One region of the Crossiella sp. NPDC003009 genome, then DNA from elsewhere that is predicted to be linked to it. Evidence: riboswitches for the same ligand, from Rfam matches in the RefSeq annotation. Region 1 holds a riboswitch; the other holds the start of a gene.
What was found. A riboswitch is a leader RNA that binds a small molecule or an ion and turns the genes downstream of it on or off. The one in region 1 is predicted to bind glycine.
Positions count from the first base shown of each region.

Region 1 (4,376 bases):
CTCGACCTCGGCCATGTCGATCAGGCCGGTGTCCTCGCGCACCTGGTAGGCGGCCACGTCGTAGAGCTTGCCGGAGAAGTTGATCCGCATGCCGTGCGTGAGGTGGCCGCCGTGCGCCAGCTCAAGGCCGAGGATCTTGTCGCCGGGGGTGAGCAGCGCGTGCATCACCGCGGCGTTGGCCTGCGCGCCGGAGTGCGGCTGCACGTTGGCGTGCTCGGCGCCGAAGAGGTCCTTGACCCGCTGGATGGCCAGCCGCTCGGAGACGTCGACGTGCTCGCAGCCACCGTAGTAGCGCTTGCCGGGGTAGCCCTCGGCGTACTTGTTGGTCAGCACCGAGCCCTGCGCCTCGAGCACGCCCACCGGGGCGAAGTTCTCCGAGGCGATCATCTCCAGGGTGGACTGCTGGCGGCGGAGCTCGGCGCCCAGGACCTCGGCGATCTCCGGGTCGATCTGCGCGAGCGGAGTGTCCAAAGTGGACATGATCGGGTCTCCCTTTCAGCCTGCGGTCAGCTCGTCGTAGGCATCCGGCGTGAGCAGCTCTCCGTCCGAACCCGCGCGGTTGATCTTGATCAGCCACCCGGCTCCGAACGGGTCGGAGTTCAGCAATGCCGGATCCTCGGCCACCGCCTGGTTGACCTCGGTCACCGTTCCCGCGACCGGGGCCAGCAGGTCGCTGACCGATTTCGTCGACTCGATCTCACCGCACGCCTCTCCGGCGCTGACCACCGCCCCCACCTCGGGCAGCTGGACGAACACCACGTCGCCGAGCGCCTCGGCGGCGTAGGCGGTGATGCCCACGGTGGCCACCTCGCCCTCGGTGATCCACTCGTGGTCCTTGGTGTAGCTCAGTTCACGGGGCACAGACACAGCGGTATTGCCTTTCGCGGGGAAGTTTCGCAGGTCAGCGGGAGCGCTTGTAGAACGGGACGGCGACCACTTCTGCCGGTTCGGCGTTGCCGCGCACGTCCACGACCACCTCGGTGCCCGCGTCGGCGTGCGCGTGGTCGAGGTAGGCGAGCGCGATCGGGTGACCGAGGGTGGGGGAGGGCGCGCCGCTGGTGACCTCGCCCACCACGGTGCCGTCGGCGAGCTTGACCAGCTGCCCGGCCCGCGGACTGCGACGGCTCTTGCCGGCCAGCCCGACCAGCGCGCGGGTGGTGTGCGTGCGCGCCTCCAGCGCCGAGCGGCCGACGAAGTCGCCGAGCTTGTCGAAGCGGACTACCCGGCCCAGCCCCGCGTCGAAGGGGGTCACCCCGACGTGCAGCTCGTTGCCGTAGAGCGGCATGCCCGCCTCCAGTCGCAGGGTGTCCCGGCAGGCCAGCCCGGCGGGCTTGAGGCCGAGCGGCTCACCCGTCTCGGCGATCCGCTGCCAGACCGCACCGGCCAGTTCGGCGGCCACGTAGACCTCGAAGCCGTCCTCGCCGGTGTAGCCGGTGCGGGCCAGGAACACGTCATGCCCGGCGATCACCGCGGGGCGTCCGGCGTAGTACTTCAGGTCGGTGAGGTCCTGCCCGGTGACCGCGGTCACGATCTCCGCCGACGCCGGGCCCTGCACCGCGATCAGCGCGGTCTCCGCGGACCGGTCGAGGACCTCGGCGGCCAGGCCGTGCGCCCGCTCGCCGAGCAGCGCCCGCACCAGCACCGCGTTGGAGGCGTTGGCCACCACCAGGAACTTCCGCTCGGCCTGCCGGTAGACCACCAGGTCGTCCAGCACTCCACCGTTGGTGTGGCAGAGCATGGTGTACCGCGCCCGGCCGACCGCCAGCGAGCCGATCGCGCCGACCAGCGCGTAGTCCAGCACCCGCCCGGCCTCGGGACCGGTGACCTCGATCTCGCCCATGTGGCTGAGGTCGAACAGCCCGGCGGCCTCCCGGACCACCTTGTGCTCGGCCAGCTCACTGCTGTAGCGCAGCGGCATCGACCAGCCGGCGAAGTCGGTGAACTGGGCGCCCAGCGCGACGTGCTGGGCGTGCAGGGGGCTGCGGCGGGACGCGCCGAGTCCGGTCACGGGAGGCTCCTGGGGTCGAGGCGTCGACGGGCATGCGGACGCCGCTGGCGAGCCTCCCCGCTCTGTCATGGGACCTGAGAGCTTCCCCGCGCGAACACGGGTTGCACCGTGGGTGAGGTGGGCGAACCCACCTGCTTTCCAGAGTCGCCTCGCTCGAACGGTGACGTTGCCTGAGAGTTTCCGGGGAGAGGTTGCTCCTTCGGCGTCCCGTGCGTGCTGCGTGCCGGGATCTCTCCCGCCCGAGCTCAAACGGCCGATATGCGGTTGTGCCGCGAACCTTCCGGGACACCCCGTGGGTCTGTCAACCCCTGGGCAGCTCGACCTTGACCCGCAGCCCGCCGTCCGGCCGCCGGTGGGCCTGCACCGTGCCGCCGTGCGCGCGGGTGATCGAGTCCACGATGGACAGGCCCAGTCCGGCGCCTTCGCCCTTGTCGGTGCGGCCCTCGCCGCGCCGGAACGGCTCGAACAGCTGCGGGATCTGCTTCGCTGGCACCTTGGGGCCGGTGTTGGACACGGTGAGCCCGCCGAAGGCGTCGGTGCGCACCCACACCGTGCCGCCCTCGGCCAGGTTGTGCCGGATCGCGTTGGAGACCAGGTTGGCGACCAGCTGGGTGAGCAGCACCCGGTCCCCGGAGACGGTCGCCTCGGTGAGCCGCACCTGGAGCTCCACCTGCCTGCGCTCGGCCTCGGCCCGGTACTGCTCGACCGCCTCGCCGACCACCGCGTGCAGCTCCACCTCCGCGCGTTTCTCCAGGCCGCGGTCGCTGCGGGCGAGCACCAGCAGCCCGTCGATGAGCCGCTCGATCCGCCGGTTCGCGGTGAGCAGCTGCTCCCTGATCTCGGCCGCCTTCTCCGGGCTGGGGTTCCCGGCCAGCCCGATCTGCACCGCGGCCCGCTGCACCGCCAGCGGCGTGCGCAGCTCGTGCGAGGCGTTGGCCACGAACCGGCGCTGGCTGTCGAAGGAGGACTCCAGCCGGTCCAGCATCCGGTCGAAGGTCTCGGCCAGCTCGGTCAGCTCGTCCGGCGGGCCCTTCAGCGCCAGCCGCTCGTGCAGGTTGGTCGAGGACAGCCGCTGCGCGGTGGCGGTGATGGTGTGCAGCGGCCGCAGCACCCGGCCGGAGAGCCACCAGCCCGCGGCCACCGACAGCGCGGCCACGCCGACCAGGGACAGGATGGACACCAGCAGCAGGGTGTCCAGCGTGGTGGCCTCCACCGCCCTGGTCACCTCGCCCGCCGGCACGAAGCCCAGCGTGCCGTCCGGGTTGTACCCGCGGACCGCGACCGAGGACGGCACGGTGTCCATCGGCATGGCGCGGCCCATCGTGGTCGCCAGCCGGAACGAGAGCTGGTCGCGCACCAGCAGGTAGATCACGGTGAGCAGCACCGCGCCGCTACCAAGGAACAGCGCGCCGTACAGCGCGGTCAGCTTGACCCGGACGGTCAGCCGGGCTGGGCGCTCAGATGCGGTAGCCGGCACCGGGCACCGTCTCGATCACCGGCGGCTCGCCGAGCTTGGCGCGCAGCTTGGACATGGCCACCCGCACCGCGTTGGTGAACGGGTCCGCGTGCTCGTCCCAGGCCAGCTCCAGCAGCCGCTCCGAGCTGACCACCGCGCCCTGGGCGCGCAGCAGCACCGACAGCACCGCGAACTCCTTGGGGGACAGGTCGATCCGCCGCCCGTCCCGGCTGACCAGGCGGTTGGCGGTGTCCAGCCGGACGCCGTTGCGGCTGAGCACCGGCGGCAGCGCGGGCTGGCTGCGCCGCCCCAGCGCCTGCACCCTGGCCAGCAGCTCCGGGTACTCGAACGGCTTGGTCAGGTAGTCGTCCGCGCCGAGCTGGAGACCGTCCACCTTGTCCTCCAGCGACCCGGCCGCGGTGAGCATCAGCACCTTGGTCCGGCTGCCCCTGGTGGCCAGCTCGGCGCACACGTCGTCGCCGTGCCGCCCCGGCAGGTCGCGGTCGAGCACCAGCACGTCGTAGTCGTGCACGGCCAGCCGCTCCTGCGCGGACAGGCCGTCGAAGACCACGTCCACCGCCATCGCCTCCGCCCGCAGCCCGGAGGCCACCAGCTCGGCCAGCACGACCTCGTCCTCGGCCACCAGAACCCGCATGCCACCGAGTATGCGCGGGCGGGGGGTTTCCGGAATGTTTCCGTCGGCGGAGAGCCTCCGGAAACACCCGTCCGCGTAGACCTGGCACCACAACGCCGGGCCAACGGGTCCGACGCGGTGAGGAGGAACGATGAACACGCTGACCCGGCTGGGCCTGGGTGTCACCGCGCTGGTGACCGCCTTCACCCTGAGCGCCTGTGGTGGTGGCGAGGACAAGGCCGACGGCCCGGCCAGCCTCAACGGCGGCAACAAGGGCA
Region 1 covers NZ_JBSFUA010000004.1:241,991-246,366, forward strand. Annotated here, with positions in the region: gene glyA (serine hydroxymethyltransferase) at 1-480, opposite strand, end outside; gene gcvH (glycine cleavage system protein GcvH) at 496-867, opposite strand; gene gcvT (glycine cleavage system aminomethyltransferase GcvT) at 902-2,008, opposite strand; glycine riboswitch at 2,061-2,156, opposite strand; glycine riboswitch at 2,157-2,256, opposite strand; gene ACWDY5_RS07130 (sensor histidine kinase) at 2,310-3,485, opposite strand; gene ACWDY5_RS07135 (response regulator transcription factor) at 3,466-4,119, opposite strand; gene ACWDY5_RS07140 (hypothetical protein) at 4,250-4,376, shown strand, end outside.

Region 2 (4,376 bases), on a different contig from region 1:
CGAGCGCCCCGGACCTTTCGGCCCGGGGCGCTCGGCGGTGTTCTTTGTTTGTCTGTCTGTCCGTCAGCTCTCGAAGGCGCTGATCGGCGGGCAGGAGCAGACCAGGTTGCGGTCGCCCTTGGCGCCGTCGATGCGGCGGACCGGGGGCCAGATCTTCGGGCGGTCGGTCTTGACCGGGAAGGCGGCCTCGGCGCGGGTGTAGGGGTGGTTCCAGTCGCCGGTCAGGCTTTCGGCGGTGTGCGGGGCGTTGCGGAGGGGGTTGTCCTCCACCGGCCACTCGCCTGCGCCGACCTTGTCGATCTCCTTGCGGATGGCGATCATGGCCTCGCAGAAGCGGTCCAGCTCGGCCAGGTCTTCGCTCTCGGTGGGTTCGACCATGAGGGTGCCCGCCACGGGGAAGGACATGGTGGGGGCGTGCAGGCCGTAGTCGGCCAGGCGCTTGGCCACGTCGTCGACGGTGACGCCGGTGGCCTTGGTGATGGGGCGCAGGTCCAGGATGCACTCGTGGGCGACGAAGCCGCCCTCGCCGGTGTAGAGGACCGGGAAGTGCTCGTCGAGCTTGCGGGCCACGTAGTTCGCCGCGGCGACGGCGGTCAGGGTGGCGCGGCGCAGGCCGTCGGGGCCCATCATCCGGACGTAGGCCCAGGAGATGGGCAGGATCGAGGCGCTGCCCCACGGGGCGGCGCTGATCGGGCCGACGCCGGTGGCCGGGCCCGCGGTGGGCTGGAGCGGGTGGTTGGGCAGGAACGGCGCGAGGTGCTCACGGACGCCGATCGGGCCGACGCCGGGGCCGCCGCCGCCGTGCGGGATGCAGAAGGTCTTGTGCAGGTTCAGGTGCGAGACGTCGCTGCCGAACTTGCCGGGACGGGCCAGGCCGACCAGGGCGTTGAGGTTCGCGCCGTCGACGTAGACCTGGCCGCCCGCCTCGTGCACCAGCGCGCACACCTCGGCCACCGTCTCCTCGTACACGCCGTGCGTGGACGGGTAGGTGATCATGATGGCGGCCAGGTCGTCGCGGTGGGCCTGAACGGTCTCGCGCAGGTGGCCCAGGTCGATGTTGCCCTTGTCATCGCATCGGACCACGATCACCCGCATGCCGGCCATCACCGCGCTGGCGGCGTTGGTGCCGTGCGCCGAGGACGGGATCAGGCAGACGTCGCGGGCCTGCTCACCGCGGCTGCGGTGGTAGGCGCGGATGGCCAGCAGGCCGGCGAACTCGCCCTGGCTGCCCGCGTTGGGCTGCACGCTGACCGCGTCGTAGCCGGTGACCTCGGCCAGCCAGGCCTCCAGGTCGTGCACCAGGGACAGCAGGCCCGCGGCGTCGGCGGCGGGTGCGAAGGGGTGCAGGTTGGCGAACTCCGGCCAGGTGATGGACTCCATCTCCGTGGTGGCGTTCAGCTTCATCGTGCAGGAGCCCAGCGGGATCATGCTGCGGTCCAGGGCCACGTCCTTGTCGGAGAGGCCACGCAGGTAGCGCAGCAGCGCGGTCTCCGAGCGGTGGGTGTGGAACACCGGGTGGGTCAGGTAGTCGGAGGTGCGGACCAGCTCGGCCGGCAGCGCGTCGGCGGTCTCTGCGTCCAGCGCGTCGACCTCGCCGGTGACGCCGAAGGCCTGCCACACCAGGGCGAGGTGCTCGCGGGTGGTGGTCTCGTCGCAGGCGATGCCGACGTGGTCGTTGTCGGCGAAGCGCAGGTTGACGCCGAGGGCGCGGGCGTTCGCCACGACCTCGGCGGCGCGGCCCGGCACGTGCGCGAGCACGGTGTCGAAGAAGCGGTCGTGCTTGGTGTCCACGCCACCGGCGCGCAGGCCCGCGGCGAGCACCGCGGCCAGGCGGTGCACCCTGGTGGCGATGGCGCGCAGGCCGTCGGGGCCGTGGTAGACCGCGTACATCGCGGCGATCACCGCGAGCAGCACCTGGGCGGTGCAGATGTTGCTGGTCGCCTTCTCCCGGCGGATGTGCTGCTCACGGGTCTGCAGCGCGAGCCGGTAGGCCGGGTTGCCGTCGGCGTCCACGCTCACCCCGACCAGGCGGCCGGGCAGCTGCCGCTCCAGGCCGGAGCGCACCGCCATGAACCCGGCGTGCGGGCCGCCGAAGCCCATCGGCACACCGAAGCGCTGCGTGGTGCCCACCACCACGTCCGCGCCCCACTCCCCCGGCGGGGTCAGCAGGGTCAGCGCGAGCAGGTCGGCGGCCACCGCGACCTGGGCGCCGCGCTCGTGCGCCTGCTCCACCAGCGCCCGGTAGTCGCGGACCTCGCCGCCGGCGCCGGGGTAGGACAGCAGCACGCCGAAGAACTCGCCCTCGGGCAGGCCCTGCGCCAGGTCGGCGAGCACGATCTCGATGCCCAGCGGCTCGGCGCGGGTCTCGATCACCGCGATGGTCTGCGGCAGGCTGTCCGCGTCCACCACGAACCGCGGCGACTTGGCCTTGCCCGCCCGGCGCACCAGCGTCATGGCCTCGGCGGCCGCGGTGCCCTCGTCCAGCATGGAGGCGTTCGCGGTCTCCAGGCCGGTCAGGTCGGCGACCATGGTCTGGAAGTTGAGCAGCGCCTCCAGGCGGCCCTGCGAGATCTCCGGCTGGTACGGGGTGTAGGCGGTGTACCAGGCCGGGCTCTCCAGCACGTTCCGCTTGATCACCGGCGGGGTGATGGTGCCGTAGTAGCCGAGGCCGATCATCGGGGTGCGCAGCGTGTTCCGGTCGGCCAGCGCGCGCAGCTCGGCCAGCGCCTCGAACTCGGTGGCCGGCGCGGGCAGCGCGAGGGACAGCTCACCCTCGCGGATCACCCGGGGCACCGCCCGCTGGGCCAGCTCCTCCAGCGAGCCGACCCCGATGACGTCGAGCATCCGGGCCAGCTCAGCCGGCCGCGGACCGACGTGCCGGTCGGCGAAAGGAGTGCCGTGCTCCAGCGCGGCCAAGGGGATGCGATCGGGGTTCGGCTGGGTCATGCTCTCGCCTCCGGCGCCTAGGGGTGGGCATGCGGAACTGCCCTCCCCCTCTGTCCGTACCCGGTTTCCGGGCGCCTGAGAGCTTCACCCGGCCAGTGCGGCGCCGGACTTGCACCGTCGGCGGGTCCACGCGAACGCGGACCGCTTTCCAGAGGTGTCTGCCCACACGGTCCGCTTGGCCTGAGAGGTTCCGGGGAGGAGTTGCTCCTTCGGCGCCGGACCGATGGCTCCGGTCCGGGCTCTCCCGCGTGGGGATCACGACTACGCGCGAATCCTACCCCGCCTGAGTTAACCGGAAGTTTCCGACGTGCCCGAGAACACCAGGTCACCGGCCGTGGTCGCGAACGGACACAGGGCGTGGCCGGGCCGCCACCGCGCGCAGCCTGCCGGGATGCGCGCGGCGGCGGCGCGGGTCAGGAAGCCTGCTGGGCGCCGCAGGAACGCACCGCGCCGTCCGAGCTGACCAGGCACAGCCGGAACGCGGTCGGGCGGGCGCCCGGCCACGGGAAGCCGCGGGCCACCCGGTGCTCGCCGGCGCCGCAGGCCGGCGGCACGTTGACCGCGCCCCAGCCGCTGCCCGCGGTCCACTGGACCTGGTAGCAGTCCGCGCCCGCGGTGCTGAGCGTGCCCTCGAGCTTGTAGGTGCAACCGATGATCGGGTTGCACACCGTGTCCTTGGTGCCGGTGAACTTGCCCTGCTCGTGCCCGAAGCTGATCGGCGCGGGCGCGGCCTGGGCCAGCGGAGCGGAGACGCCGAAAGCGGCCAGGGCGAGCGCGGCCACAGTCAGCAGACGTCGAGTCATGGTGGAACCCCCAAGTGCGGGCGGCTGCTCCCTGGGCAGCCGTCAGCGGGAGCTTAAGCAGCGGCGAACGGCCGCTCCGAGGGGTTTCAGCCAGAACTGAACCAGGGTGTGTCCGCTGGGTCACGTCTGCGAGAGTCGTGATCGGTTTGGTCGCTGGCGGCGCGGCCGGGACGCCCTCATACCGGGCGTATCCGGGTGTTCCGGCCGTGCCGTCAGCGGCCAAACCGGCGCGGCTATCGCAGGCGTGACCCGGCGGACACACCCTAGGGGCAGAACTGGTTCAGCCGGTCTGCCGGTCGCGGCGCTTGCGGGCCAGCTCGTCGTCCTCGCCGGGCAGCAGCTCCACGCCGTCGGCCCGTTCGGCCGGGAACTCGTGGATGGTGCCGCTGATCTCGCGCATCGCCCCGCTGACCGCGATGCCGAACACGCCCTGACCGCCCTGCAGCAGGTCGACCACCTCCTCGGGGGAGGTGCACTCGTAGACCGTGGTGCCGTCGCTGAACAGCGTGATCCGGGCCAGGTCGCGCACGCCCCTGCGGCGCAGGTGGTCCACCGCGACCCGGATGTTCTGCAGCGAGACGCCGGTGTCGAGCAGCCGCTTGACCACCTTCAGGACCAGGATGTCCT
Region 2 covers NZ_JBSFUA010000042.1:75,354-79,729, reverse strand. Annotated here, with positions in the region: gene gcvP (aminomethyl-transferring glycine dehydrogenase) at 64-2,946, opposite strand; glycine riboswitch at 2,990-3,103, opposite strand; glycine riboswitch at 3,104-3,203, opposite strand; gene ACWDY5_RS32395 (hypothetical protein) at 3,360-3,749, opposite strand; gene ACWDY5_RS32390 (MerR family transcriptional regulator) at 4,030-4,376, opposite strand, start outside.
Region 2: another riboswitch for glycine. It lies ahead of gcvP (aminomethyl-transferring glycine dehydrogenase); the one in region 1 lies ahead of gcvT (glycine cleavage system aminomethyltransferase GcvT).